DNA from 4 places in the Paenibacillus sp. BIHB 4019 genome. Region 4 is predicted to be linked to each of the others. Evidence: riboswitches for the same ligand, from Rfam matches in the RefSeq annotation. Region 4 holds a riboswitch; each other region holds the start of a gene.
What was found. A riboswitch is a leader RNA that binds a small molecule or an ion and turns the genes downstream of it on or off. The one in region 4 is predicted to bind cobalamin.

Region 1: linked by a shared signal. The riboswitch ahead of BBD42_RS16285 (LysR family transcriptional regulator) and the one ahead of BBD42_RS28855 (ABC transporter substrate-binding protein) in region 4 are both predicted to bind cobalamin.
Region 2: linked by a shared signal. The riboswitch ahead of metE (5-methyltetrahydropteroyltriglutamate--homocysteine S-methyltransferase) and the one ahead of BBD42_RS28855 (ABC transporter substrate-binding protein) in region 4 are both predicted to bind cobalamin.
Region 3: linked by a shared signal. The riboswitch ahead of BBD42_RS18220 (energy-coupling factor ABC transporter permease) and the one ahead of BBD42_RS28855 (ABC transporter substrate-binding protein) in region 4 are both predicted to bind cobalamin.

The regions. Positions count from the first base shown of each region.
Region 1 is NZ_CP016808.1:3,746,194-3,753,661, reverse strand. It holds gene metE (5-methyltetrahydropteroyltriglutamate--homocysteine S-methyltransferase) at 1-2,186, shown strand, start outside; gene BBD42_RS16285 (LysR family transcriptional regulator) at 2,207-3,148, opposite strand; cobalamin riboswitch at 3,612-3,817, opposite strand; gene BBD42_RS16275 (helix-turn-helix domain-containing protein) at 4,191-4,571, opposite strand; gene BBD42_RS16270 (hypothetical protein) at 4,644-5,525, opposite strand; gene BBD42_RS16265 (Fe(II)-2OG oxygenase family protein) at 5,525-6,193, opposite strand; gene BBD42_RS16260 (UvrD-helicase domain-containing protein) at 6,250-7,468, opposite strand, start outside.
Region 2 is NZ_CP016808.1:4,192,152-4,199,619, forward strand. It holds gene cbiQ (cobalt ECF transporter T component CbiQ) at 1-398, shown strand, start outside; gene BBD42_RS18235 (energy-coupling factor ABC transporter ATP-binding protein) at 385-1,254, shown strand; cobalamin riboswitch at 1,286-1,478, shown strand; gene metE (5-methyltetrahydropteroyltriglutamate--homocysteine S-methyltransferase) at 1,743-4,031, shown strand; gene BBD42_RS18245 (response regulator transcription factor) at 4,252-4,983, opposite strand; gene BBD42_RS18250 (ABC transporter ATP-binding protein) at 5,249-6,001, shown strand; gene BBD42_RS18255 (ABC transporter permease) at 5,994-6,740, shown strand; gene BBD42_RS18260 (AraC family transcriptional regulator) at 6,779-7,468, shown strand, end outside.
Region 3 is NZ_CP016808.1:4,184,550-4,192,017, reverse strand. It holds gene cbiQ (cobalt ECF transporter T component CbiQ) at 1-284, opposite strand, end outside; gene BBD42_RS18225 (energy-coupling factor ABC transporter substrate-binding protein) at 281-565, opposite strand; gene BBD42_RS18220 (energy-coupling factor ABC transporter permease) at 565-1,338, opposite strand; cobalamin riboswitch at 1,506-1,710, opposite strand; gene BBD42_RS18215 (DUF445 domain-containing protein) at 1,898-3,133, opposite strand; gene BBD42_RS18210 (TrkH family potassium uptake protein) at 3,615-4,943, shown strand; gene BBD42_RS18205 (YdcF family protein) at 4,985-5,593, shown strand; gene BBD42_RS18200 (hypothetical protein) at 5,723-6,061, shown strand; gene BBD42_RS18195 (hypothetical protein) at 6,413-6,976, shown strand.
Region 4 is NZ_CP016808.1:6,637,412-6,644,879, forward strand. It holds gene BBD42_RS28845 (ABC transporter permease) at 1-327, opposite strand, end outside; gene nikB (nickel ABC transporter permease) at 324-1,265, opposite strand; gene BBD42_RS28855 (ABC transporter substrate-binding protein) at 1,267-2,895, opposite strand; cobalamin riboswitch at 3,064-3,261, opposite strand; gene BBD42_RS28860 (NADH-dependent flavin oxidoreductase) at 3,391-4,509, shown strand; gene BBD42_RS28865 (hypothetical protein) at 4,655-4,948, opposite strand; gene BBD42_RS28870 (ArsR/SmtB family transcription factor) at 5,098-5,409, shown strand; gene BBD42_RS28875 (NADH:flavin oxidoreductase) at 5,496-6,599, shown strand; gene BBD42_RS28880 (nucleotidyltransferase family protein) at 6,944-7,468, opposite strand, start outside.

The DNA of each region.
Region 1 (7,468 bases), 2.9 Mb from region 4:
TTCCCGTCGAAGAACTGCAACAAACGGCGGCTCAGCTTAGATCGGCAAACTGGAAGCTTCAGCAGGAGAACGGCGTCGATTTCATTCCATCCAACGATTTTTCCTTCTACGACGGACTGCTCGACACGGCTTGCTTGCTTGGGATCGTTCCGCAAAGATACCAAGAACTTGGCCTAAGCCCGCTGGAGACGTATTTTGCAATGGCGAGAGGCTATCAAGGCGAAAAAGGCGACGTTAAAGCGCTGGCGATGAAAAAATGGTTCAACACGAACTATCACTATATGGTGCCCGAAATCGATGACACGACAAGCATCCGTTTAGCCGGATCGAAGCTGTTCGACGAATTTACGGAAGCAAAACAGCTCGGCATCGCAACCAAGCCTGTGCTAATCGGAGCATTCACCCTGCTCAAGCTCGCGAGATTCACCGGATCGAAGAAAGCAAAGGATTTCGTGCCTGCGATTATCGAAGCTTATACGGCTGTCCTTAACCAATTGAATACTCTCGGCGCAGCATGGCTTCAACTGGATGAACCTGCACTGGTATCGGATTTGACGGCGGATGATATCGCGCTGTTCACAGAGCTTTATAACGGTATCCTGTCCGCTAAAGGTAGTGTAAAAGTTGTCGCGCAAACGTATTTTGGAGACGTTCGCGACTGCTATCAGGTTCTTCAAGCGCTGCCGTTTGACGGAATCGGGATCGACTTCGTCGAGGGCAAGCAGTCTTTGGACCTCGTGCGCACGCATGGCTTCGCAAATGACAAGGTGCTGTTCGCCGGCGTAATCAACGGCAAAAACATCTGGAAAAACCAATATAAGCAGACAATTGCCCTCGTTCACGAGATCGGCAAGCATGCAAGCCAAATCGTGCTCGGCACTTCATGCTCGCTGCTTCATGTCCCATACACGATTAAGCACGAAACGAAGCTTACGGCGGCGAATAAGCAATATTTCGCGTTCGCGGAAGAAAAGCTGCGCGAGCTTGCAGAACTCAAGTCGATCCTGGAGCAAGCGAGCCATGAAGCATCTGCTTTTTATACGGAGAATGAGGAGCTGTTCCGTGCATCGCGCCTCACGAACGACAACTCGGTGCAAAAGAGAGTCGCGGAATTGACGGACGCCGACTTCACGAGACTTCCTGCTTTCGCCGAGCGGGAAACGATTCAGAAAGCGAAATTCAATCTACCGCCGTTACCTACGACGACGATTGGTTCGTTCCCTCAGACGGCTGACGTCCGCGCGAACCGTGCAGCCTTCAAGAAAGGCAACATCACCGAGCAACAGTATAAGCAATTCAACTTTGACCGAATCGCAGAATGCATCGTACAGCAGGAAGAAATCGGAATTGATGTCATTGTTCATGGCGAATACGAGCGAAACGACATGGTCGAATACTTTGGCGAATGCTTGGATGGCTTTATCTTCACTGAGAACGCTTGGGTGCAGTCTTACGGAACACGCTGCGTAAAACCCCCGGTTATATGGGGCGACATTAGCCGCAGCAAGCCGATTACTGTAGAATACTCGGCGTTCGCTAAGAGCCGTACCAACAAGCTGGTCAAAGGAATGTTGACGGGTCCGGTAACGATCCTGAATTGGTCGTTCCCTCGCGAAGATATCAGCCTGAAGGAAAGCGCTCTTCAGATCGGTCTTGCGATTCGCGACGAAGTACTCGATCTCGAAGCTAATGACATCGAAATTATCCAAATCGACGAAGCCGCATTAAGAGAGAAGCTTCCGTTACGTCATTCCGACTGGCAGAGCGAGTACTTGAGCTGGGCGATTCCTGCCTTCAGACTCGTGCATAGCGGCGTCAAAGCCGAAACGCAAATTCATACTCATATGTGCTACAGCCAGTTCAACGATATCATTCGCGATATCGATGCGATGGACGCCGACGTCATTACGTTCGAAGCGTCGCGCTCAGACTTGGCCATCATCGACGCAATCAAAGAGTGCGGCTTCCGTACAGAAGTCGGCCCAGGCGTATACGACATCCATTCGCCTCGGATCCCAAGCGTCGAAGAGCTTAAACAAGGACTCGATCGCATGCTCGGCAAGATAGAGGTCTCCAAGCTATGGGTTAACCCGGACTGCGGACTTAAAACTCGCGGTGTCACTGAAACGTGGGCCAGCTTGAAGAACCTTGTCCAAGCAGCCAAAGAAGTAAGAGCAACATTGTAATAACCTACAAGAGGATGGGCTCAAGCGAGCCCATCCTCTTGGTTTATGATCGGATAGCCGAAATCCGTAATGACCGTTTTGAGCTTCAGAACGTAGGCGGCGGCCAGCTGGCTCAAGCTCGCCTTCTGATTCACGATGTAACCTACCTGTATGCTCTCATCCGTACGAAGCCTTACGGATTTGATTTGCTCCCCGTTAAGATCCTTATTCAGTACGCCCGAGCTAATGGTATAGCCATTGAGTCCAATCAGCAGGTTGAATAGCGTGGCGCGGTCACTGACCAGTATTTTCTTCTTGTACGTTCGTGTGCTGAGTATTTCCTCCGCGTAGTAAAAGGAATTATATTCGCCTTGCTCAAAGGCCAAACACGGGAAGTCATCCAAATCTTCGATGTCCAGCAGCGCCTTGGAGGCAAGTGGATGCTCCTCACTAATGAATACGTGCGCTTCCGCTTGGAACAGCGGGTGAAATCGCAGCTCGTTGTCCTTTAATATCTTCTGAATCACCTTGCGGTTGAAGTCGCTCATATAGATGATTCCGAGCTCGCTTCTCATATTCCGTACGTCTTCGATAATCTCGTGAGTGCGTGTTTCGCGCAGTGTGCACTCGTACTCATCCACATTAAGCTCCTTCAGCAGTCCGACGAAAGCCTGCACAGAGAAGGCGTAATGCTGTGTTGAGATCGAGAACAGCTTCTTCGAAGGCTTACGATTCATGTACCGCTGCTCGAGAAGCTCGGCTTGCTCCACGACTTGCCTAGCGTAGGATAAAAACTCCGCTCCGTCGCTTGATAGCACGATTCCCTTGGACGATCGAAGGAAAATCTCAATACCGGCTTCCATCTCGATTTCTTTCACCGCGTTGGACAAGCTCGGCTGCGAAATAAACAGCCTTTTTGCCGCTTCGCTTATGGAGCCGCTTCTAACGATGGTCAGAATATATTTTAATTGCTGCAAGGTCATTAGAATACTCCTTTACTTCCGAATTATGGCCCGTTTCACCCGTTCAAGCAATTATCAAATCCGCAATTCCACTCGCTACGTGTCCTACAAGGATCTGAAGAAAGTCACGGTCACCCTGTAACCGGCTTATAAGGTAATCACGGAAGAGATGGTGCCAACGAAAACCAATAGTGTCCGGTGAACTTGATGCCAAAGATGATTTCCTTCTTCTCATGCGCTGCCCAAGAACCTTCATCCACGCTGCTAGTTTCATTAGCCTCGCTGCATCGTTGTAGAAGACACAGTCTTTCCCGAGCTCAATACCACGGAAATCCACATCACGAGCTACATGAATTTTCTTTGGTCAAATCTGCTGGAAACAATAAAAGGCGTCCTCCCTTTGAAAGATACATAGGGAAAGACGCCTTCATAACAGTGCATTATGACGGTTCATCTAACACCTCCCTATCTCCCCGTAGGTACAGCAGTGTTGTCAGAACTGGCAGGTCTCCTGGCTCCGGAATCGTCACTCGGCAGCGGCCTTCCCGATCAATCTAGACCAGTGGCTGGTTGAGCTGCCTGCTCCTCCGTTACAGTGGCGGGACCGCATCGGTATTGCACCGAACTTCCCTTTTAAGTCAGAACGACAAGCACGCTCGCCGATCAGACACCTGTTCTCACTTTTTTAATTTATACCCACTAGACAGAGTGCTTTTCATAATTTCCCTACATCGTAAACGCCTATATGAGTAAGATTGCATATTTTCATGAATATAGCATGATACAAATAATTTATGCCTGGATATAGATTTAAGCTATAACCATTAAGGTAATGTCCCTGTAATAATGGCTGGGTAAGAGCCTAGGAAATGCCTGAGTAACACCGTCTTTGCTTACCCCAAAAGACTTGAGTAGCCTGGGGGTTCTGCTTGTTTAAATATTCGGGATTTGGACGGGCAATCCCTGCTTACGTATAATATTCAAATTCGTACGAATCACGCAAAATATCTGTATTGGGACCACAAAATAAAACATAATTATTAGTACCTGAAGCAATACTGCTCTAAAATTTAATCCCATCAAAACCTAATTTTCTAATGTATTCAGATAATAATTGCGTTGCTACATATTCTATGTTTTTTTCATTCTCATTAATTGGTTTACTAATCTCTACAATGAAATTAGATATGAATTCATTAACCCAATTGTCATTATGATTATAGTCTTTTTTAAATATGCTTTTAGTTTTAATTTCTATTCTTTTTGTTAGATCTAATATGTCAAGTTCAAATATCGGTTGTAATTTTCCAATTAGAACATGATCACCTTTGTTGGCACGAATTTCTTTTAATGTGGTTTTTATAAGTGTTTCTAAAGTAGGCTTGGTTTTACCATTCTCATATTGTGAAATGGCCTGTTTTGATACGCCTGAATACTCTGCCAGCTCGGATATCGTAAAACCTGAGAAAAATACTCACAAATTCACTGATTTATAAGCCTTACTCCACAAAAAAATTTAGTCATTTCCATAATCGTAATCATAATCTGGCTCTTCTTCGACAGTCTTAGAAAAAACAGGATCTTCGATCACAATTTCCACTTCTTCATAACCAATTAACTTCAAATCACAATATCTACAATGAATTTCAGTCGTATCATAGATATAAGAGTACACCGAATGCCATGGGTTATCTTGGCTTTCTCCTTCGTATACCTTATCATTTAGTTCACCATATGCTAAAGCATCATTATTGCATGCTGGGCAAAGTATCAGTTCCTCATCATCATTTACGTCATAAGTAATATGTGGTTTGTCAAACTTATACTTTTCACTATACTTATTTCGACAAGCTTCAACCCTTGATTCAACAACAGTTTTAAGTATAGCCGAATGATCTTCAATAATTTTTGATGCTCGTATTGCTTCATCATGCCCTATCCATTCTTCTAATTTTTTTTCTTGAAAATCAAGTAGAATCACACAGATTTCCCAAAAATGAGGTAATATTAAATCTAACCTAAGACCATCAAAAGGTAACAATCCTGAATGCAGTTCTGCATTCCTTTTATTTGCCAACGACATGCAAAATTCCTTCTTTTTATGATCGAATTTTGGAATTGAAAGAGTTACATGCAGTCGTTCAAAAACTGTTTTTGCTTGAATCGTTTTGAAATCATCATGCTTCCTATAGCCACATGCGACTAATAAACCTTTGGGATCGTTTGGATCTACTACCAATGATGGATGAATAAATGCCAGTGTGGCTTTTCCTAACAGTTCCAAGGATAAACTGGCCCAAAGCAAAAATTCTGACATGTCGGATTCGTTTCTATTAGAGATGCCTTTTTTAATAAAAAGCTTAGATTTATTGTATAGATCCAAATATTCAATCCCCACTATTGTCTCTCCTTAATCGATATTCTGAGAAGTACTCTGTCGTTATCTATTACATTACTCTGTCCTCTACCATGCAGAATTCTCCAGTTATCAAAAATCAAAAGATCTCCGCAGTTCCATATCACTTCATTGAGATCCCTCGGGTAAATTATGCTATCAATTTTAGTTAGCAGTTCGTTTCCAACTGATGACGTTGCTTTCATACAATCTCTATCTAACCTAAAATAGTAATTGCTTTGATAGTAATTATAAATTGTTGTTAGAAAACTATATCTGCCATTAACGACCTTATATAACACGTTGGTTAATTCAAAACGAAGTTCTTTATCGTAATTGAAGAACTTATTTGCATCATACAAGAGGGTAGGTCTGCCTCCAGAACCTGGATTGACCGAATATAATAATATATATCTGGCTGGTATTTTAAAGTAAGCCGTGTCCGTGTGAATAGGAAAGCTATTAAGCCCGTGATTTCCACTCAGCGAATTTTTATGTGCATCTTTCTTTTCTTTAGGGGAAAGGCGGTCAATAACATTTGCCCCCAACCTTGTTTTAATAGGTATACCTATTTGTTCAGATATAGCTATCAGATCTTCTTCAATCATTCCAGGAATATTAAGCTTGATGTATCCTACTTCTTCAAGTTCTTTCATTGAGATTTCGACCATAATCAGCCCCCAGCGCAGTGAAAATAGGATAATAGGTAAGCTCTGCCCCTATAGTCTTATCTTATCTGTTTTACTCTGTGATAAGATTTTCCGATATTCATTGTATTTCTACAATGCGGGAAATTCGTACAGCCATAAAACTCCTCACCTTTGCTCGTCCGCCTTGCCATGTAGCCATTGCACCGACTACACATTACCTGATTATTGAGCAAACAAACATCGCTATGAGTTTGCTTGCATTGCGGATAATGACTACAACCCAAGAAATTTTTCTGAAGTTTATTTTTTCTTTCGACTAATAATCCCGTTTTACATTTGAGACATCTTGGGTTATTGGTAATCGAATTTTGGATAAAGGTTGTTTCGAATTGTGTCCCATAGTCTTTAGTCAATTCTTTTATGAAAATTGATGTATCCTTTTCAGGAGCCATAATGTACAAGTTGTTTTTTGTACGCGTTAATGCTACATAAAACAATCTTCGTTCCTCTGCAAATTCAAAAGCATCTTGATCGGTGAGCACCCAAGACAATACGGGATCATCCGAAATGCGGTTTGGAAATCCGAGTAAGTTATTTTTTGCGTTGATTAAAATGACTTGATCCGCTTCTAAGCCTTTTGATTTATGAGTGGACATAAAGTTAATTTTAACTGATTTGTGTTTTTGGTACTCCACTCTTGTCAACACCTTTTCTTTCTCAATAACTCTAAAATCTGTCTGGCCCTTTAAGAAATTGATGTCAAAGTTATTTCTCCCCAGAAGCATGATCTCCTGCTTCTGCCCACCTTTGTCAATAATCTCGTCAAGAATCGCTTTTATCACCTCAACCATATTTTGGTCGTAGCCAATAACTCGGATCGGTTGCGTATTGTATTTGCCAGAGACCAAGTTTTTTCTATACTGTTTCATATTCTTCATAACAAAGCTTCCAGCGATATTAATTAATTGTTGTGAATTTCGGTAGGTTCGCTCAATTCGAAGCAACTCGAACTTTCCAAAATTTTCACCGAATTTTGTAAAGAGCTGCACATCACTACCCGCAAAACGATAAATGGATTGCCAATCATCGCCAACACAGACCACCTTTGCATTAGTCTTATCCTTAATCGTCTTGATTAGCTGGTAGCGGCCCTGAGATATGTCCTGGTATTCATCTATTATGATGTACTTATAATGGAAAGTAGCCTTCTTGCCTTTGGCGATTTCAGTAGCGGTATTAATCATGTCATTAAAATCTATTTTATTTTGTTTCCCCAAAGTGTCCTGATAATACTCA
Region 2 (7,468 bases), 2.4 Mb from region 4:
TCACCTTGACGACCCCCTTCCCGGATCTGCTGCAAGTGCTGAAGCGGTTGAAAATGCCGCAAATTGTACTGGAGCTCATGATCATTATGTATCGCTTCATCTTTCTGCTGCTGGATACGGCGGGGGCTATGCTGCTCGCGCAGCGTGCACGGGGCGGTCAACACGGTTTTAAAGGCAAATTGCGAGATACGGCGGCGATTGCTGTGCGGCTCTTCGTCAAAACGATGCATCGATACAAGGGGCTGTCGAATGGGCTTATGGCAAGAGGATTTACGAATGAAATCCGCCTTGCGCCTGCTGTAAAGCGGAAGGTTCGCCTCCGGCATTGGGCGGAAGCGGGGCTCGGCTTAACGATTTTACTGGCAGCAGAGCTATGGCTTCGGTATGGAGGTGAATAAGCTGGCGGATAACGATCGGGCATCAACCATTATGGAAATGAACCAAGTGAGCTATGCTTATCCCGGAACGGACAAGTCTGCTTTAAACGGGCTAGAGCTGCGCATTCCTGCGAACAAAAAGGTAGCGCTGTGCGGGCATAATGGCTCGGGCAAGTCGACGCTTTTTTTGCAGCTTATTGGCATTAATCGTCCGCAATCCGGTTTCGTAAGCTGGCGCGGCGAGCCGCTCTCTTACAAGCCTAGAGAGCTCGCCAGCTTGAGACGGCGCGTCGGGCTTGTTTTTCAGGACCCGGAGCATCAGCTCATTCTGAATACCGCTTATGAGGATATTTCCTATGGGCTGCGCAATGCAGGGCTTCAAGAAGAGGAAATTGACAGACGTACGGCGCGCATCGTTCAGCAGCTGAACTTGCAGGAACTGGCGCATAAGCCGCTGCATCATCTCAGCCTTGGGCAAAAGAAGCGAGTTGCTCTTGCTGGCGTACTGGCGCTGGAGCCGGAGTTAGTGCTGCTTGATGAGCCGGCTGCTTATCTCGATCCGATATCGGAGCAGCGGCTGATGGCTGAGCTGGACCGCATTCATGCCAGCGGCATAACGCCGGTTATGGCGACGCATGACATGAATATGGCCTATGCTTGGGCGGATTGGATTTTCATCATGAATGAGGGCCGCTGTATATTGGAGGGCACGCCGGAATCGGTATTTCGCGAAGGCGAGCGCCTCAGAAGCCTTGGACTCACGCTGCCAATGGTGCTGGAGGCTTGGGAGGCACTGCCGCCTGAGCTGCGAGGAGAACAGCAGGCGCCGCGTACGCTTGCCCAGTTTAAAGCGGCTGTAAAATCTTTTATTGTTTAAATAAATAAATAAATAAATAAAGAACGACCAACTAAATAGCGAGGAATAGGGTGCTCTTGCGTAACGTCTTGAGCTTAAAAGGGAAGTCCGGTGCAATACCGGCGCGGTCCCGCCACTGTAACAGCGGAGTTTTGCGCAATAAAGCCACTGGCATGATGCCGGGAAGGCGAGCGCAGCGATGATGATGCTGGAGCCAGGAGACCTGCCTTATTCTATACACTGCAGTACCTACGGGAGATAGGGAGGTGTTAAAGATGGCAGCCATCGTTTGTTGAAACGAGGGGCGTCTTTACCCACATTTCTGTACAGGGTAGGACGTCCCTTTTTGCAGTTTCTGGCTGGCAGCAAATTGGATGTATAGGGAAAGGCCGCCGCGAAGAAATTCGCTCGCACTGCCATAAGTATATATCTGAGTTTGTTGATGAAATAACAAAGGATTATAACTTCCATCCACACGGATGAATAATGAAAAACAGGAGGCAACAACAATGAGTCAAGTAAAAAGCAGCAGTTTGGGATATCCGCGTATCGGTGAAAACAGAGAATGGAAAAAAGCGCTGGAGGCGTTCTGGAGCGGCAAGCTTGCGGAAGCGGCTTTCTTGAAGCAGCTGGAGACGATTCGTCTAAACCATCTCCAATTGCAAAAACAGGCTGGCATTGATCTCATTCCGGTAAATGATTTTTCGTATTATGACCATATCCTTGATACAGCTGCGATGTTTGGCGTCGTGCCAGAGCGCTTTGGCTATACAGGCGGTCCGGTATCGGTAACGACTTATTATGCAATGGCGAGAGGCAACAAAACCGCTTCTGCATCCGAGATGACAAAATGGTTCAATACGAACTATCACTACATTGTTCCTGAGCTGAAGGGCATTACGCCGGCGCTGACCGAGAACCGTCCGCTGATCGCTTACCGCGAGGCAAAGGAAAAGCTGGGCATCGAAGGCAAACCAGTCATTGTTGGACCTTATACATTCCTCAAGCTGTCTAAAGGCTATGCCGCTTCTGAGCTTGCTGCGGTTGCTGCCCAGTATGTGCCGCTGTATGCACAGGTGCTGCGCGAGCTGGAGCAAGAAGGCGTACAATGGGTGCAAATGGACGAGCCTTCGCTCGTAACGGACGTATCCGAAGCAGATCTGGCGATTGTGCAAAGCATTTATGCCCAGCTTCATGAAGCGGCACCTAAGCTCAATTTGCTGCTGCAAACGTATTTCGAATCCGTTCAGCATTATGCTGCAATCGCGGCTTTGCCTGTACAGGGCTTAGGTCTGGACTTCACAGCTGGCGCTGAAAAGAACCTGCAGCAGCTGGAGTCAATCGGCTTCCCGCAGGACAAAGTGCTGGGTGCAGGCGTTATTGACGGCCGCAACATTTGGCGGGCCGATCTTCAGGAGCGCAAAGCGCTGCTTGCCCGTATTGCAAAAGTCGTGCCAAACGACCGCCTGATTGTAAGCTCCTCTTGCAGCCTGCTGCATGTGCCTGTATCAGCGGCTCTTGAAACGGCACTGCCGGCAGAGCTTGCAGGCGCACTGGCCTATGCCAATGAGAAGCTGGAGGAAATTGCCGTTCTTGCAACTGCGCTGAATGAAGGAGAAGCAGCCGTAAAAGAGGCATTTGATCGCAATGCAGCAGCTTTGGCTGCACTTGCTGCATCGCCGTCCCGTGGCCGTGCAAGCGTCCATGCCGCTGTAGCGAGCATCGATGCACAGCCGTCGGAACGTAAAGCAGTATTTGCAGAGCGCCAAGTGAGCCAGAAGGAACGCTGGCAGCTGCCATTCTTGCCGACAACGACAATCGGCAGCTTCCCGCAAACGGCGGAAGTACGCCAAGCGAGACAGCAATGGCGTCGTGGTGATTTGGGCGAGGAGCAATACCGCGTATTCATTAAGGAGCAAATTCAGCATTGGATCAAGCTGCAGGAAGAGATCGGCCTTGACGTGCTCGTTCATGGAGAGTTTGAGCGTACGGATATGGTAGAGTTTTTCGGAGAGAAGCTGGAAGGCTTTGCTTTCACGAAAAATGGCTGGGTGCAATCCTATGGCTCGCGCTGCGTAAAACCGCCGGTCATTTACGGCGACGTGCAGTTCAGCAAGCCGATGACTGTTGAAGAAACCGTTTATGCGCAGTCGCTGACTTCTAAACCAGTGAAAGGCATGCTGACGGGCCCGATTACGATTTTGAACTGGTCGTTTGTCCGCAGCGACTTGACTCGTGAGCAGGTTGCTTACCAAATCGCGCTTGCCCTGGCAGAAGAAGTGAAGGCGCTGGAGGAAGCGGGCATTGAAATGATTCAAGTGGATGAGCCTGCCCTTCGTGAAGGCTTGCCGCTAAAACGTGAAGATTGGGAGCACTATTTGAACTGGGCAGTACTTTCGTTCCGCTTGTCCACTTCTGACGTTAAGGATACGACGCAAATTCACACGCATATGTGCTATTGCGAGTTCCATGACATCATTGACTCCATTCGCGCGCTGGATGCCGACGTTATTTCCATCGAAACGTCCCGCAGCCACGGCGAGCTGATTCACAGCTTCGAGGAGCACACGTATGAGCTGGGTATTGGCCTTGGCGTATACGACATTCACAGCCCTCGCGTGCCGGAGGTAGAGGAAATGACATCGATGATCAAGCGCGCCCTGAACGTGCTTGAGCCAGAATTGTTCTGGATTAACCCGGACTGCGGACTTAAGACACGTGGTGTAGACGAGACTGTGGCGTCGCTGCGCAACATGATCCAAGCGACTGAGCAAGTACGGGAACAGTTGGCTAAGTAATCGTAATAAGCAAGACGATTCGTATTGTTATTAAGAAGGTATCGTTATTATGATGGTATGGATATCAAAAAAACTCCGCTTGCGCTGATTGGCGCAAGCGGAGTTTTTGCTTTACTTGGAAGCGGGGAGGGTCAAAGCCGGGGAGCGGCGCGCCACAACAGGCAGGCAAAAGCATGCCATTAGGAGGGGATGTTTTTGCCTGTCTGCTCCAGCCGCCTGCTTAAATGGTCTCTGCCGCAGGATTCATCAGGCAATAGCCAATGCCCCATACCGTCTGAATCAAGGAGGCAGATTCGGGGTGGACGCGGTTCAGCTTCTCTCTGATCCGCTTCACATGCGTATCAATCGTCCGGTAATCGCCGAGCGATTGATAGCCCCAAATTCGCCGCATTAAATCTTCGCGGGAAATGGGCTGATTGATGTTGGCTGCCATAAATCTGAGCAGCTCGTATTCGCGGAACGTCAGCTTCACCTTGCTGTTTCCGGCAATGACTTGCCGCGAATCATAATCGAAGACGAGTCCTGGCAGCGTGAGATCGGGCGTCTGCTTGCGCTGCAAGGCGCGATAAGCAAACTCCGAGGTGCGGCGGATGATCGCCTTAATTCGGTACATCAGCTCGCGCGGGCTGAATGGCTTAACGACATAATCATCGGAGCCGGCTTGGAAGCCGTCGAGCCGGTCATCCTCTTCGCCACAGGCGGAAAGCATAATGACAGGCGTCGATTTTTTCTTCTTAAGCTCGCGGCAAAATTCAAGCCCGTCCATTCCCGGCAAATTACGATCGAGCAAAATCATCGAATAATTGTATTGCATCGCCTTGAACAAGCCGTTGATGCCGTCCGAAGCTTCTTCGACGATCCAGCCTTCTTTTTTCAAAAATAACTTGAGCAGCTTGCGAATATGCTCCTCATCATCAACAATCAAAATGCTATATGGTTGCTGAAATGCCATGGCTCAACACCTCATCTTTATCTTTTAATTCATTACTGATAACAATTATCATTATCATTACATGCGATCCCCATTGTTGTCAACAAAAAAACCGCTGTTTCTTGTCACAATACCCGAAGGATAGTCGCGAAAAAGACACAATTGCCTATGATAGCGGATACAGCGGAGCTGCTGCTCCCAGCTACTATCGGGCTGTCCTCTTTCGAGCTGGCGGGGAGCAGAGTATAATGGTGGAATGCAGGTTACGGATGAAGGAGAGAGACAGGTGGCCCCGTTATTAACATTGGACAACGTATCAAAATATAGAAAAAATCCCGAATGGCTTTTTGAAGGGATTACAGCGCAGGTGCAGGCCGGGGAGCGTATTGCGCTGCTGGGCACATCCGGTCAGGGCAAAAGCACGCTGCTGCGCATCGTATCGCTGCTAGGCGAGCTGGATGCGGGAGAGCTTAGGCTCCAAGGACGGACAAGCAGCGAGTGGAAGCCTGAGGAGTGGCGGCGCAGTGTGTGTTACGTGGCACAGACGCCGATAATGCTGCCGGGAACGGTCGAGTACAATTTACGCACGGTCAGTGAGCTGCAGGGGAAGACGTTTGATGAAGCGCTGGCGAGACGCTGTATGGAAGGCGTTGGCCTAGGGCATATCGAATGGAGCAAGGAGGCGGAAAGCTTGTCCGGCGGCGAGAAGCAGCGTACGGCGCTCGCGCGGGCCTTATTGCTCCGTTCGCCGCTGCTGCTGCTTGATGAGACGACGTCATCGCTTGATCCAAAAAGCAAGCGGCAGGTGGAGCAGTTTCTAAGCGAATGGTGCTCAGAGGAAGGCACGGCGTTCATCTGGATTACCCATGATCTGGAGCAGGCGCGGCAAGAAAGCGAGCGTATCTGGTTTATGGCGGAGGGCAGGCTGCTGGAGCAAAGCGCTACGGAAGCTTTTTTCACAAATCCCGGATCGGAGCAGGCACGCAGCTTTTTAGACAGCCAGCATGCGCCGGAGCAGGGGGATGACCAGCATGAATAATATTGCGCTCGCCTGCACGCTAGTATTCGTCGCCATAACGACATTTATCTCGATGAAGCAGAAGCTTGGCTTAGAGAAGGAAATCATTACTGGCACGATCCGCTCCGCTGTGCAGCTGCTGTTTATCGGTTTTTTGCTTCATTTTATTTTTGAAACGAATCATCCGATTTTTATTGTGCTCATTATTATTTCAATGGTTACGGTGGCGTCGTGGAATGCCGGCTCCCGCGCCATGCCGATTAAGGGGATTCGGCTGCGCATTGCGCTGGCATTGGCAGGCACGGAGGCGGTAACGCTCGCACTCCTGCTCTCGCTCCGCATTATTGAGGCTGAGCCACGGTATATTATTCCGGTCAGCGGGATGATTATCGGCAGCTCCATGATTGTATGCGGCCTCTATTTGAACCATATGAAACGCGAGCTTGAAGCGTCGCGGGGCGAGATTGAGACGCTGCTGGCGCTTGGAGCGACGACGAAGCAGGCGATTCGCCAAGCGGTGCGCCGGGCCGTGCGCTCCAGCCTCATACCGACGCTGGACGGCATGAAGACGGTCGGCCTCGTGCAGCTGCCAGGCATGATGACAGGAATGATCGTCGCCGGGGCCGATCCGATTGAAGCGGTCCGCTATCAAATTTTAATCGTCTTTGCGATGTCGGCTTCCTCGTCGCTGACGTCTATTGTGCTCAGCGTGCTGACGATGCGGCTGTGGTTCGCTAAAGATAACGGCAGGCTGCTGTAGCAGCTTGGAAGGCGTTCAATTAGAGGAGGGACGATGAAGTGGAAAGACGAGGCATTTTTCAGGGGCAATTGATGCAGGCCGAGCAGTATCCGCGAGTGGTAGCCTATTATTTTAAGGAGTGGAATGGCTTTGAAATGGCATACCATCAGCATAGCGCAGTGGAAATTATGTATGTTATATCGGGCGATTGCACGGTAGAGCTGCTCAATAAATCCATCCCGATGGAAAAAGGGCATTTCATCGTCATCGACTCAATGGTCGCTCACCGACTTCACGTCGCTCAGGGCACGGCATGCCGGATGCTTAATGTTGAATTTATTTTTAGCCATACCGGTGTGGGGCTCCCTTCCCTTAAGCGGCTGGCGGAGACTGACCGTGCGCTCGCGGATTTGTTCGCAGTGAAGCATGATTATTTGCTGCTTTACGATCCGAGCGATGTGTATCAAATGCTGAAGGCACTCGTGCTGGAGCTGGACGGCAAGCGGCGCGCGGAGCAGCTTCTCACAGCGCTTCAGCTGACGCAGCTGCTCGTGCAGATCGGCAGGCTGGCACAGGAAGCCTCCAGCCAGTCGCATGATGCGGCGGAGTTTTATGTGGGCGAGAGCATCGCCTATATTCAGCAAAATTATGACCGCGACATTCAGGTCAAGGATATTGCGGCGGCTGTAAGGCTGCACCCGGGGTATTTTCACCGCATATTTAAAGCGGGAACGGGCTGCTCGGTTATG
Region 3 (7,468 bases), 2.5 Mb from region 4:
CTTCCTGCTGCACTGCCGCTGCTATTAGTAAATTCAATGAGCAGAGCGGGCAAGCTGAGAATGAACAGCAGGCAAGAGGAGAAAAGCAGCGCCGCATAAAGCTTGGCAGGCACTTTCGCATAGCCGACCGTCCACAGCGCAAGCCATGCGAAAATGGCAAGCTGTACGAGCGGATGAGCGATATAGGCAAGCAGCAGCAGAAGGGCTGCAAGCCCGCATTTCCAAAGGGCGGATAAATCCCGCAGCTTATTGGAATAAGAAATCGTATCAATCCATTTCATCATTGCTGCTTCGTTTTCCCTGATTTCCCTTTAATAAGGCCAATTACATAGCCGATTACTCCGGCGCCAATCGCAGCTTGCAGCGCAAACAGCATGCTTTCCGTTTCTCCCGGCAACTCAGCCAGCGGGGACGCCCATGGCTCATAATGCGGCGCAATCGTCTGGATCATTTCCTCCGCTGCGCCATCCGCGCCGCCAAATTCGGCGTTAATGAATAGTAAAGGCGCAACGGCAAGCAAAACAACAATGGCTAAAATCCAAATATTTTTGGCGCTGCGGCTCATTATACGCGCTCCCCTTTCATTCTCCGCTTCAAAATAGACAGCTCGTCTGTATTAAAAGATTGCAGCCAGTTCCAGATCAATACCGTCAGCAAGCCTTCGCTAATCGCAAGCGGAACCTGGGTAATCGCAAAAATACCGCCAAATTTCATAAAGGATGCGAGTATGCCGCCCTCAACAGCCGGAAAAGCAACAGCCAGCTGAACCGAAGTAACGATATAAGTGGCCAAATCAGCAACAGCGGCAGCAGAAAAAATCGCCACGCCTTGCTTGCTGCCTGAACGCATCAGCAGCCGATAGACGGCATAGCCCGCCGCGGGACCTGCAACCGCCATTGAAAAAGCATTCGCGCCAAGCGTCGTCAGCCCGCCATGTGCAAGCAGCACCGCTTGAAACAGCAATACCATAGAACCTAATACGCTCATGGGCAGCGGCCCGAACATAACCGTGCCAAGCCCCGTTCCCGTCGGGTGCGAGCTGCTGCCTGTAACGGAAGGAATCTTAAGCGCGGACAGCACGAAGGTGAAGGCAGCCGCCAAGCCCAGCATCAGCTTAAGCTCTGGTGCTTCCTTTGTAATTTTCCGAATGGCGCGTACACCCAGAATGAAAAAAGGAATAAAGGCCGCCCACCAAAAAATCGCCCACCCCACAGGCAAAAATCCTTCCATAATGTGCATCGCATAAGCGGATTGCGGCTCATTCACCAGTAAAAAAAGCGTAAACCCAATAACCAGCAAAGCGGTGCTAACTGCTGTCTTTCTTTTTAACTTGACCATTCGTTTCAATACCCTCCCCAATGTGTTCATGCCTGAAGACAACAAAAAATGACCGCTTTCCCTTCGCTGGGAAAACGGCCATGTGTACGCAGAAATAGACGGTTGCGCCAGCAAACAGACTGGTAGCAATCGCTTTCGTTCGTACACCTATCCTTTCCGCGAAGGCAATGTGGTGCTGGAACGAGGTAGGTCTCCTGGCTAGCGGATCATTATTTTCCTTCGTCTTCCCTGGCTGCCCTAAAGCTTAGGCCAAGTGACTCCTGCTGGTGAAGGAAAACTCCCCGATTACAGTGGCGGGACCGCTCGGGATTTGCACCCGATTCCCTGTTACCCTTTGACGTGCGCAAAGGCACCTCGTTCCATTTGAATCATTTTTTCAAAATATAGGAAAGGATCTGATGTTCCAATCCCTTGTCTATATTTCTTGGACTTAAAACACGCCGCGCCGCCAAAGGACGGAGACAGCCGTTTCACCTTGTATTCATGGGTCATTTTGTAGTTTGATCTTATCACAAAAAATTCAGGCTGTCCCCTATAAATGTAAACGGCTACTTCCCTGTTAGAAGAAGGACAAAATAACGCCTACGACAAAACCGCATAATGCGCCGTTGACGCGAATCCACTGCAAATCGTTGCCGACTTTTTCCTCCAGCATGGAGACGAGCGCCTTGTCATCCATCCGGTCGAGATTATCCCGAACGAGCGCACCAATGCGATAGTGATTATTCTCAATAAGACGAACGAGATAACCGCGAATGCCCTCTTCCCAATTGGCGAGCATTTCCTGCTTGCCGTTCAAATAATCCGTTGCAAAACGGTATCCCTGCACAATGGCGCGCCCTCCGCTGCGATGCTGCTCCTCCAGCTTGTCCAGCACGAGCTGTCTCAGCTCCTCCAGACGCAAATGGATGAAGCGTTCCGTTTCTACGCTGTCCACACCCTGTTCAATGAGCTGCTTCAGCTTGAGCATCAGCTCTTCGTTATCGGCAAGCTTCTCCGCCTGGGCTCTCACCTCAAGCAGCAGCTTTTGCCGATGCGGGCTTCCAGGATGGGAGAGCTCCTGCATCGTTGAGAGCAGCATGTTCTGGATCAAGCCGCCGAGCTTCTCCTCGTTCATAAAGCCGACGAAAGCTTGCAGTGCAAACCCCATGAAGCCGCCAACCTTAAGCTCCTCCAGCTTTTTGAAGGCGAGCTTGCCGAGCATTTCCTCGGTTTCACGCTTGCGAATCCAGTGGCCTACATGCTCCAGGCCGTAATCCAGCGCCCGTTCATCCCAGCGCTCATGGACGAAACGATCCGCCAGCTTGCGAACGATTGGCGTAAAATCCTGCTTTTTCACATAATCCGCCAAAAATCCATGCAGCACGCCGCTAACCCGCTCCAAAGGCACGCGCTCTACTGCCGACTGGGCAAAATCAACCGCTGCCAGCCTGAATTTGCGCTTGCCAATCAGCCGGGTCGCCGCCGATGCTGCTCCTGCGAACAGTTGAAAGCCAGACAGCTTGCGGGTAATGCTTTCTTTATTCAGCAGTTCATTTTCCATAGCGCTGATGAGCGAGTTGACGATTTTCGCCCGGTTTTTGAGCAGCAAGGACGTATGCGGAATGGGAATGCCCATCGGATGGCGGAACAGTGCCGTCACCGCAAACCAGTCGGCAATTCCGCCGACCAGCCCTGCTTCAAAGCCGCTTTCCAGTAGATGCGTCCACGTGTTGTCTGGCAGCCACCATCTCGTAGTAATGAAGCCTGCCCCCATAACGGCAAGCGAAATACCTGCTATATATCTTGATTTCATCGTTGTCCTCCTAATCGCGGGCCCCAGCGCCCTCCTGTTGCATATTGCCCTATTATACCAGATAATGAGGTGGCAAGCGTAAACGGCTGTGCCTGCCTTTGGCAGTACAATCCCGTTTCGCGTAGAAATATAAGCGTTAATAAGAGTCAAACTTATTCTTCTTATATTTCAAGCGTAAACGGCTGTGCCTGCCTTCGGCAGCACAAGCTCGTTTCGCGTAGAAATATAAGCGTTAATAAGAGTCAAACTTATTCTTCTTATATTTCAAGCGTAAACGGCTGTGCCTGCCTTCGGCAGCACAAGCTCGTTTCGCGTAGAAATATAAGCGTTAATAAGAGTCAAACCTATTCTTCTTATATTTCAAGCGTAAACGGCTGTGCCTGCCTTTGGCAGCACAAGCCCGTTTTTCAACTACACCATTGTTTCGTTACATATAAAGGAGATTAATTGTGTGCTCAAACTACGAACCATTTTTCTAAAAATGACTCCGCCGCAAATTCTTACGCTTGGCTTTCTCGCGATTATTGCGGCGGGTACCCTATTGCTTTCTCTGCCTTTGGCTTCGTCAACCCATCAGGCAACGCCGCTCATTGACGCGTTATTCACTGCCACATCCGCTGTTTGCGTAACGGGGCTTGTCGTCGTCGATACCGGCATCCACTATTCAACCTTTGGCGAGCTCGTCATTCTCGTGCTTATGCAGGTTGGCGGACTCGGCTTTATGACGATGTCTACGCTGTTCGCCCTTGCCCTGCGCAAACGGATATCGCTGCGCGAGCGGCTGCTGCTGCAGGAATCCATGAATCAATCTTCGCTGGAAGGGATCGTCCGCTTCATTCGGCGCGTGCTTATTTATGCTTTTGCCATCGAAGGAATAGGCGCCCTTGTTCTGGCACTGCGCTGGTCAACGGAAATGCCTTTTGGCAAAGCGCTGTATTTCGGCATTTTCCATAGCGTGTCGATGTTCACCAACGCCGGATTTGATATTATGGGACCGATGAACGGTCCATTCAGCAGCTTTGTGAATCACGTCAACGATCCCATTATTAATGTGATCGTCATTGCGCTCATTTTTCTCGGCGGAATCGGCTTTATCGTATTGGCGGAAATGTGGGATTATCCAAAAACACGCAAGCTGTCTTTTCATTCCAAGGTTGTGCTGTATGCGACAGGCATTCTGTTTGTCGCAGGTGCAGCCGTTATTTTTATTTTCGAGTTCACAAATGCCAAAACACTAGAACCGCTTAGCATAAGCGGCAAGCTGTACAGCTCGTTGTTCCAAAGCATATCGCCGCGCTCGGGCGGCGCAAATACGCTGGATATTGCTTCGCTGCGGCATGCGACGCAGTTTCTCATTATTTTGCTCATGTTCATCGGTGCATCCCCGGGCTCTGCGGGTGGCGGCATTAAGGTGACGACGTTTGCGATTCTCATCGGTGCGGTGTTTGCGATGATTCGCGGCCGCGAGGATGTCGTCTTTTTCCGCAGAAGGCTGGCAAAGGACCGGGTGTACAAAGCGCTGACGATTACGATAGCCTCTCTGGCGGCGATTATTTTATTTACGATGATTTTATCTACCACCGAGGATGTCGATTTCCTCGTTCTGCTGTTTGAAGTAACGTCCGCATTCGGTACAACCGGATTGTCGCTTGGCTTAACGCCGCATTTGACGGTGATCGGCAAGGTGCTGATTATTATTATGATGTTCGCGGGGCGGCTTGGCCCGCTGACGCTGGCGTTCACACTCGTTCCTGCGCAGGAGAAGAAGGAGCTGTATCGCTATCCGGAAGGAAAAATTATGATCGGATAACATGCGGCGAGGAAAAATCATTTTTAAGGAAAGGGAAGTTCATGAAAAAAAGGCTTGTTTCGAAAAAAAACATAACGCTGTTGCTTTGCGTTTCAGTATTTATCGCAGCGGTACTATGCTGGTTTTCCTATGAAATTTGGTCGTTCAGCATGAAGGATGAAGCGAAGCCAGCTGATGCGATTTTAGTTCTCGGCACGGCGGTCTGGGGTGATCAGCCATCTCCCGTGCTGCGGGAACGCCTGAACCATGCTATAAAGCTGTACGAGCAAGGTTACGCAAAATATATTATTTTCACCGGAGGACGCAGGTCTGCGAATGAGCTGGCAGAGTCAGAAGTATCACGGAGCTATGCGATTGAAAAAGGCGTGAAGCCTGAGCATATTTTGATCGAAGACCAATCTCTTATTACAGAGGAAAATTTCGAATATTCGCTAATTGTAGCGAAGCCATATAAGCTAGAAACCTACATAATTGTCAGCGATCCGCTTCATATGAAGCGCGCACTCATGATGGCCAGCGAGCTGGGAATGACGGCATACTCCTCGCCAACTACGACCTCCGCATACAGCAGCATGCGCACAAAGCTGCCCTTTTTCTTCCGCGAGCTGTTTTATTATACAAGCTATCGAATTATATATGCTCTGAGCTAGCTGAATGCCTTCAGCCCTCAGAGTATTTTTTTACGCTGAAAAACTAGTATTATACATTTTTGGCATGCGAATTCCGATAAAAAAAGGGTAGGACTATTTTACTAAGATGCTGCAAGGGAGATTAGATGAATGTCTGAAAAGTTGAAGAAATTGTTAGAAATTCTCAAGGAGTTGTGGTACCTACCGTTTGTTGTTTACTATGTTGGCTTTATTTATGTTCAAGGTTATTTTGCTCCCTATACCGGTGATCTGTTTATCGCCAAAGATTTTTTGACAGTCTACCCAGTATCACAAAGTCTGTATTTAATTAATGGCATTTTTCTTGTTATTTTTATAGCAATACCTATCGTATTTTTAATCGCACTCCCCTCAAACAAAAGAATAAAAAAGCAAACGTCTAGCCTGAAATTTTTAAGTAAATCAATAAGAAGTGTAAAGTATTTAATTGAAAGGCGTCGGCATTCCTGACCAATGAAATTGCTTCATATTTTATTACCATCTATTCTGATTTTTTGTTTTTTTTATTTACAATTGAAAGTATTAGCTTCATTTTCTAATTCCACCTCATTTATAGTTTTTTTCGTCTCATACGGTATTTATTTCTTACTGATTTTTTATCTATATAAATTCACTCTTCTTTCAAATAAATTTAGAAAATACAATAAATCAGTTTTATTTGTAATTTCTTTTCTTACATTCTCAGTATCATTATATTTTCATAGTGTATACGCACAAACAATAAATTTAGCTCAGTATCAAACAAATAATCGTACAATTGAGTTAAGTAAGCTGCAATTAGAAAACGGAAGTACGATAACCATGGTTAAATTAGATATCTCAAATGATTATTATATTGGATATGATACTAATGCAAATAAGACTGTTGTCATTCCCAAGGACAAAATCATAAAAATAGAAAATTTCCAATCTTCAAAGGGAATCAAAAAGCAGCTAATCAGCTTTGAAAACTTGAATGATGAGGATAAAAATATTATCAGCACGTTACAAAGCTATTATTATTTTAAAATCAACGCACCAGATCTCATAGCAAAATGTACAACTGTTTGCAACGAATATGAAGAATTTAAAAGCTTACTTTCCAATACTTACTTCAAACATAACTTTGATGCTTCGGATCCAATAATTTTAAAATATCTCAGTAATAAATCATTCCGTTCTAAAAATATCACAGAGCATTTTGGAAATGATTTCTCTATACCAGAATCTGAAAATAATGATACTACTCTTAAGACTGTATATGTGAAAGAACATTGGAATAATGATATTTTCCATGTTAAATATACTTTACAAAAAAGTGACGAGGTGAATAAAAACCAATGGGTTGTTATTAGCCAAGAAGAAGAATTCTTCAAATTTGAGTAACAGTTTTTCAGTGAATCGTTTCCCTAATTCCGCCAATATACACAATCATATTGCGAAATTAAATAATAATGATTTGATTTATTACAATAAAATAATAAATTACGTATTAAGGTCAAAAAATAAAGAAAACTGATTCAGATGCCTGTGGCTGCATGTCTTGGTTAACATAAGACGTATACTGGATCCAGATACGTCTTTTATGTTATAAAAGCCTTTCCTGCAATCCTACCGTCCCATACAGCAACGTCACGGCTTTTTCGACGCACAGTAGGATTGAATACCCATTTCTTGCATCAGATAAAGAACTATTTTAGGATTAACCACAATTATGGAATAGAGGATATATCCCCTACCTTATACTAAAATACACTACCTTCATATCCCTCTGTTCATAAATCACTGTCATCTTCGTCTTCCAATTCGCAGTAGGAGTTTCATGCTTCGGCTATGGTAATTGTAATAGCCACTGAGACTAAAACCTAGGTATCCGCA
Region 4 (7,468 bases):
CTGAAAAATGCTCACGACAATTTGAATGGCTTCATCAATCCAACCGCCAGCATAACCGCTAATGGTGCCCAGCAGCAGGCCGACGAGCATTGTAGCGAGCGTAACAGCGGCCGCGAGCAAGATCGACACCCTTCCGCCATACAAAATGCGGCTCAGCACATCCCTTCCCAGTGTGTCCGTCCCTAGCCAGTGTGCGGAGGATAACGGCGCAAGCCTTTCTGCCATATTTATCTGATTCGGGCCATAAGGAGCAAGCAGCGGTGCCAGCAAGCTGACAAGCAGAACGAAGGCAAGCAGACCCGCGGCTACCCTATAGGACATCTTCATCGCAGCTTCCCTCCCAGCCTAATTTGCGGATGGGCAAGCCCATAACATAAATCCGTTGCCAAATTAAACAGGACGTAGATGAGACCGGTAAATACGACATAACCCTGAATGACCGGATAATCTCTGCGAAAAATACCGTCCATTGCAAAGCGCCCGATGCCCGGCACTGCAAATATAACTTCCACGATGACGGAGCCGCCAACAATCGCTCCAAAATAACTGCCGATAACCGTGAGCAACGGAATACAAGCATTGCGAAGCGCATGTCGAAGCACAATAAAGCTCTCACGCAGCCCCTTCGCCCGGGCTGTCAGCATATAATCTTTATTCAGCTCCTCCAGTAGCGCCGCACGCGTCAGCCGCATCAATATGGCGCCTGTACCGGAAGCAAGCACCGCCGCTGGCATAAGCAGATGCTTCCAGGTGCCATAGCCGCTAGTTGGGAGCAGCTGCAGCTTCTCCGACCATAAGGCAATGAGCATGATCGCCAGCCAAAATCCAGGAATCGAAACCAAAATCAGCGCAAGCGCCCTGCCGATATGATCGAATAGCCGATTGCGCCGGATCGCCATGAGCATGCCGGATGGCACTCCAAGCAGGACGGCAAACAGAACAGCTAACAAAGATAGGCTTAATGTTGCTGGCAGGCGGCGCAGCAGCTCGCCGCTAACCGATTCCTTCGTCATATAAGACGTGCCAAGATCACCTTGCAGCGCCTTTGATAACCAATGGCCATACTGAATGAGCAGCGGATCATTCAGCCCCATCTCTTCTCTTTTCAAAGCCATTTGCTCTGCTGTCGGCTGGCTGAAGCCGTTCATGCTGAGCAGCTCGACAGCCGGGTCACCCGGAGAGGCGACGCTTAAGGCAAAGGCTATAAACGTAATGCCAATCAGGACGGGAACCGCCGCCGCCAACCTCCGAATGAAATAGGCCATCTTATTGCACCCGCTCCAGCTGCGGCAGCGTTGTACCATAGACAAGTGCCCCATATCCGGTAATTTCTTTGCTGTACGCAATTAAGCTCGCATCATTAAACAGCGGAATCGTCGGCAATTCCTCGGCTGCAATGTCCTGCAGCTCGTTATAAATCGCACCGCGGTCATCCATATCCAGCGTCGTCTTCACCTGCTTCAACAGCTCATCCACACGGTCATTGCTGTAACCAAGCGTATAACTGATATTGCTTGAGCCTTCGCTCGCCATATAATTGTTCAAAATCGAATATGGATCGCCATTCGGCAGCCCCTGTATGGCCAGTGCCAGATCGAAGTTTCCTTGTGCCTGTGCTTCCTTGTAAGCCGCACCATCCAGTATTTGAATCGTCACGTCCAGCTGCAGCTCTTGAAGCACAGCCTGGAGCAGCTCGGCTTGCGCTTTATACGGATAACGATCGAGCCCATAGGTAGGCACAATTAGCGTAACCGCCTGCCTGCTGTCGCCAAGCACTTCATGCGCCAGGGCGATTGCCTTTTCTGAATCATGGACGACTGGAATGTCTTTGTAAAAAGGCGATGTTGCATTCAAAATGTTCGCCGTAGCGGTCGGATAGCCCAAATAGAGCTCCTTCACCAGCTGCTCGCGGTCAATCATCAGGCTCAGCGCCTGACGCATTTTCACATCATTGAATGGCGCTTTGGCACCGTTCGGATGCAGGTAATGGGAAATCGTCGATTTTGCCGTCGATACAGCAAAGCGTTCATCCTTCAGCAGCTCCTCGGCAAGGGCAGGAGGAATTGCGCCCAAATCCATAACGCCCAAAATCTCCCCAGATTTCAGGGCAGCAAGCCTTGTATCAGGGTCCGGTATGACGCGGACGCGGATTTTTTGGGCTTTTGCTTTTTCGCCATAATAACCATCGTAAGCCTCTAACAGCGAAAATTGATCCTTCTCATGCTGCACAAGCTTGAAAGGGCCTGTCCCTTGCGGCAGGCCGTTAAAGTCGCCATTTTCGTCAAAATTATTCGGGCTGTACATCGGGCTTGAGAAGTTGATCATCGAATACAGCAGCGTCGGCTGCGGATTGTCGAAAACAAGCTTAATCGTGCTATCATCAACCTTCACGACTTCCTGAAGGCTTGGGTATGAATGGTTGATGTCGAGCGTATAGAACGGCGAGCTTTTCGGGCTCACTTGCTTGTAACGGGCAAAATTTGCAAGCACCGCGTCCGCGTTGAATGGCGCGCCATCATGGAAGGTGACGCCTTTGCGCAGCATGAAGGTCCATTCCTTGGCATCAGCAGACATTTCCCACGCCTCCGCCAGCTTTGGAGCAGGCTTGCCATCCTCGGAAGCGGAAATCAACGGCTCCCATACATACAGAATGGTGCTCGTGTAATAAGCATCCTGCGGGCCCGGTGCCAAATCCCGCGGCGCAGCCAGCACGATTTCTTCAGAAGCAGCTGCTGTAGAGGCGGACGGAGATGCAGACTGCTGCGACAGCTTATTATTGCTGCCTGATTCATTGGAACCGTTAGCACCACTGCACCCCATTAGCGCCAGCAGCAAGCATAGGCTAAATAAAATACCTATTGTTTTTTTGTTTTTTGCCATTTGTGTACGTTTCATTTTCTCTATTTCCTCTCCCTCTAGCAAAATCATCTTCCTGCAATAATCCGCAAAAAAAAGACAGCTCTACCTCCAGTTATAGGAAAGATAGAGCTGCCTGTTATTGTTATTTTTCATCATAGCAAATAAGCATGCGCGCTAACACTTCCCTATCCTCCGTAGGTTACAGCAGTGTTGTCAGAACAGGCAGGTCTCCTGGCTACCGGAAATTGTGCTGGAAGCTGCCTTCCCAATCCCGCTAAGCGAAATCAGTGGCCTTGTAGCTTCAGCTAATCCGTAACAGTGGCGGGACCGCGTCGGTTTTGCACCGAACTTCCCTTTTAAGCTCCAGCCGCAGCTGTTGCACCTTATTCCCACAATTTTTCAGTTGTTTGCAAATCTGGTTGATTATATACCAGCCCTTTCATTTAAGCAACCTTTCCACTCCACTTTCCTTTCGTAATTATCTGATATAAAATAAAGCACATAGCATTTCGTAACTGGAGGGAACTACTGATGAAACCACAATTTCAGCCTTTATTTGAACCATTCACTTTCGCAAGCGGCATGTCCGTGCATAATCGAATTGTCATGGCGCCCATGACAACCTGCTCGTCCAATCCGGACGGCACCGTGCCTGATGAAGAGCTTGCCTACTACAGCCGCCGCAGTGCTGGGCCCGGTATTGTCATTACAGCGTGCGTCTACGTGAGCCGCAACGGCAAAGGCTTTCCCGGCGAATTTGGCGCGGATACCGATGCTATGATTCCAAGCCTCAAGCGTCTGGCCGATGCTATTAAAAGCCAAGGTGCGAAAGCGATTTTGCAAATTTTCCATGGCGGAAGATCATGCTTCCCTGGCCTAGTGCCCAATGATGATTTGGTGAGTGCCAGCAGCATTGCCCAGCAGGAGGGCGGAATTGTGCCACGCGAGCTGACCGAGGAGGAAATCAAGTCGATTATCGCCGACTTTGGCGAAGCGACACGCCGTGCGATTGAGGCTGGTTTTGACGGCGTTGAAATTCACGGTGCCAACGGCTACCTGCTGCAGCAATTTTATTCCCCGGCTTCCAATGTGCGTACCGACGACTGGGGCGGCTCTGTTCATAAACGTATGGCGTTCCCGCTCTACGTCGTTGAAGCTGTTAAGAAAGCAGCCGCTATGGCGCCGCAGCCGTTTCTTGTAGGCTATCGCTTCTCGCCGGAGGAGCCGGAAGAAGAAGGATTAACGATGGAGCATTCGTACCATCTGGTTAACGCTCTAATCGAGATGAAGCTGGATTATTTGCATGTGTCGCTTCAAGATTTCTGGTCGAAGCCGCGCAGAGGCGAGCAGGATTCGCAAAGCCGGATGGCTTGGTTCGTCGAAAAATACAGCGAGCACATTCCGTTCATCGGTGTCGGCAGCATCACAACCGCAGAAGAAGCGCTTGAGGCGAAAAACTCCGGCGTGCCGTTTATCGCTCTTGGCCGCGAGCTCATTATGGACCCGGATTGGACGGAGAAAATCAAGCAAGGCAATGAGCAGAATATTGTGACTACGCTGTCCAAGCAGGATCAGGAGCGCCTCGTCATCCCGAATGGCTTATGGGGAGCCATTACCCACGCGCCAGGCTGGTTCCCGATTACGGAATAAGCGCTAAAACCCATGCTATTGCTTTACTAGGTTACTAGGCTCTAATAGGCATAAAAAGGCTCCAGCTTATCATTCATGAGGCTGGAGCCTTTTTATGAAAAGAGAGGTTTAACCACTTGCTTGCAGCATGCAATGCTTCAAGCAACTACTCTTGAGAAGCAGCGAGTGCTATCGCTTCTTGAGCCAGCAGCTTTAATTGGGCAATTTTCATCGGCGGTTCAACGATTGGCGTTGAATGATCTGCAAAAAAGCTCCAATCGTTATTTTCAGCAATAGCATGAATTTCTTGCACTAGCTCCCGCAAGGCTTCGATTCCCTCAATATGAAGATAGGTTTGAGCAAGCTCCCGAAATCCTTCCTGATCCAGGCTGACATGAGAAGTACCTGCACAAGCGATATAATGCTCAAAATAATGTTCCGGATATTTTTCCTCAGTCAAATGAATACCTCCTGTTTTCTAGTTCATAAAATAACCATTCGGTTGGACAACTTTGTTGTTATTATAGCATCCCATGTATATTTTGCTCATGAAAACCATCGTCCAAATAACAATTTGACATTTCTATAAAAATAGATATACTAAGCCTCATGGATACTTTGTCAATACTTAAAGCTGTGTCTAACGAGAAACGGTACCATATTTTAAAATGGCTGAAAACGCCTGAGGAGCATTTTGGGCCTCAATGCCATCTAACCGATGCGTGTCAGTTTGCTGGAGGCGTATGTGTCGGTTCGTTTGCAGAAAAAACGGGACTTGCGCAATCCGTTATATCCGGCTATTTAGTGAAAATGCATAAAGCAGGCTTGCTAGAGTCGAAACGGATCGGGCAGCACACCTATTACAGGCGTAATGAAGCTAACATTCAGTTTTTCAAAGAAATGATTCAGGATGAGCTGTAACCTTGCTTAATCCTGCTCATTTCATGCTTTTATATCTATTTTTATAGAATTATAGATTTTTTATTCAATTAGGAGGTATTTTATTCATGAGCTCAATTCAATCGTTGTTCAAGCCTTTCACAGCAGGTCCGCTTACACTGCCTAACCGTATTGTAATGGCACCAATGACCCGCGGTTTTTCTCCAAATGGCGTTCCGGGCGAAGATGTAGTTGCCTACTATAGACGCCGCGCCGAAAACGGCGTTGGCTTAATTGTGACAGAAGGTACGCTGATTAACCATCCGGCTGCCACTGATAATCCAAACATTCCCAACTTTCATGGCGAAGCTGCATTAAATGGCTGGGCAAAAGTCGTTGAAGCCGTTCACCAAGCTGGCGGCAAAATCGTTCCGCAAATTTGGCATGTTGGCACAACCCGCAAGGTCGGCTCCCATCCGAACCCGGAAGCACTGCCGATTGGTCCTTCAGGTGTTACCGCCGAGGGCGAGGTTGTTAATGAGCCTTTGACCGAAGCCGAAATTAAAGGCCTTGTTGCAGCTTACGCGCAAGCTGCTGCTGATGCAAAACGGATTGGCTTTGACGGCATTGAGCTTCATGGCGCACATGGCTATTTGATCGACCAATTTTTCTGGGAGAAAACGAATAAACGGACGGATCGTTATGGTGGCGACATGCTGTCCAGAACACGGTTTGCGGTCGAGATTATTGAAGCTTGCCGCCAAGCTGTAGGTCCTGATTTCCCGATTATTATCCGCCTGTCGCAATGGAAATCGTCCGAGTACACAGCGAAGCTTGCGAGCACTCCTGAGGAATTGGGACAGTTTCTTGCTCCGCTTGTTGAAGCTGGCGTAGATATTTTCCACTGCTCAACCCGCCGCTTCTGGGAGCCGGAATTTGCAGGCTCGGACCTAAACTTTGCAGGCTGGACGAAAAAGCTTACCGGCAAACCAACGATTACTGTTGGCTCCGTAGGTTTGGACGGCGACTTCATGAGCCTCTTCACCGAAGGCAAAGGAGCAGAAAATGCCAATGTGGATGATTTGGCCTCACGCCTGGATGCAGGCGAATTTGATCTCGTAGCTGTCGGCCGTGCCCTGCTCGTCGATCCTGCCTGGTCCGATAAAGTCCGCGACGGACGGCAAGATGAATTAATTCCGTTTACGCCGGCTGCTTTGCAGACGCTGCATTAAGAACCTATTGCTCACAACCTAATAAATCCCCAGCTCCTCCTTTTTCACGGATTGGAGGAGCTGGGGATTTTATTGTTTCTACCTACACAAAGCTAGACTTGGCGGACACAGCAACCGCTATTCCAACGGAATCACGGGTTAAGGCGCAGGACGCGGACTCAGGAGCCGCTAATGTGCCGCCAATAGCCATTTTGACGGGATAATGAGGGTTATAACGGATTTCCTGTCCGCTCACCTCACGGCCTGGAATTGGCTCAACAGCCAGAATAGCGGAACCTCAGTCCTCCAAATAAGGAGTGGCAGGGCGACTGCGGCTTGCATTCACACCCTAGCTATTTTATCTACTAATTTTGCCTCGCGAATAACGCTCTAGCCTCTTGATAGCTCTCCAATGTCCCGATATCAAAGCGCTTCCCTTCAAACTTGTAGGCATGAACCTCTTTATGCCGAATCAGCCAAGGCACAAAATGGCCCGGTGCATCAGCGTTGCTGCCCTCCGCCAAATATTGCTTGATTAATGGCAGTGTGGACTGCCCGTAAATATAAAACGGCGGACATGCCAAATTGGATTTGGGCTGTTCGGGCTTTTCCTCAAAAGCTATGACTTTTCCATTGCCATCGGTTTGTATGACACCTGTGCGCCTCAGAAAATCGATATCATCCATCTCATGGGCTGCAATCGTATCTGTCCCTGAGCTTTGATAGAAATGAACCATTTCGGTTAGTTCAAAGTCGAACAAATTGTCGCCCGCCATAACTAGAACATCATCGTCCAGCTTTTCCTGTTCCAGAACAAACTGCAAGTCGGCAATAGCCCCTAAACGGTCCTCATTGCTTGTCGTCAGATCATCAATGACTTTAATCGGCTT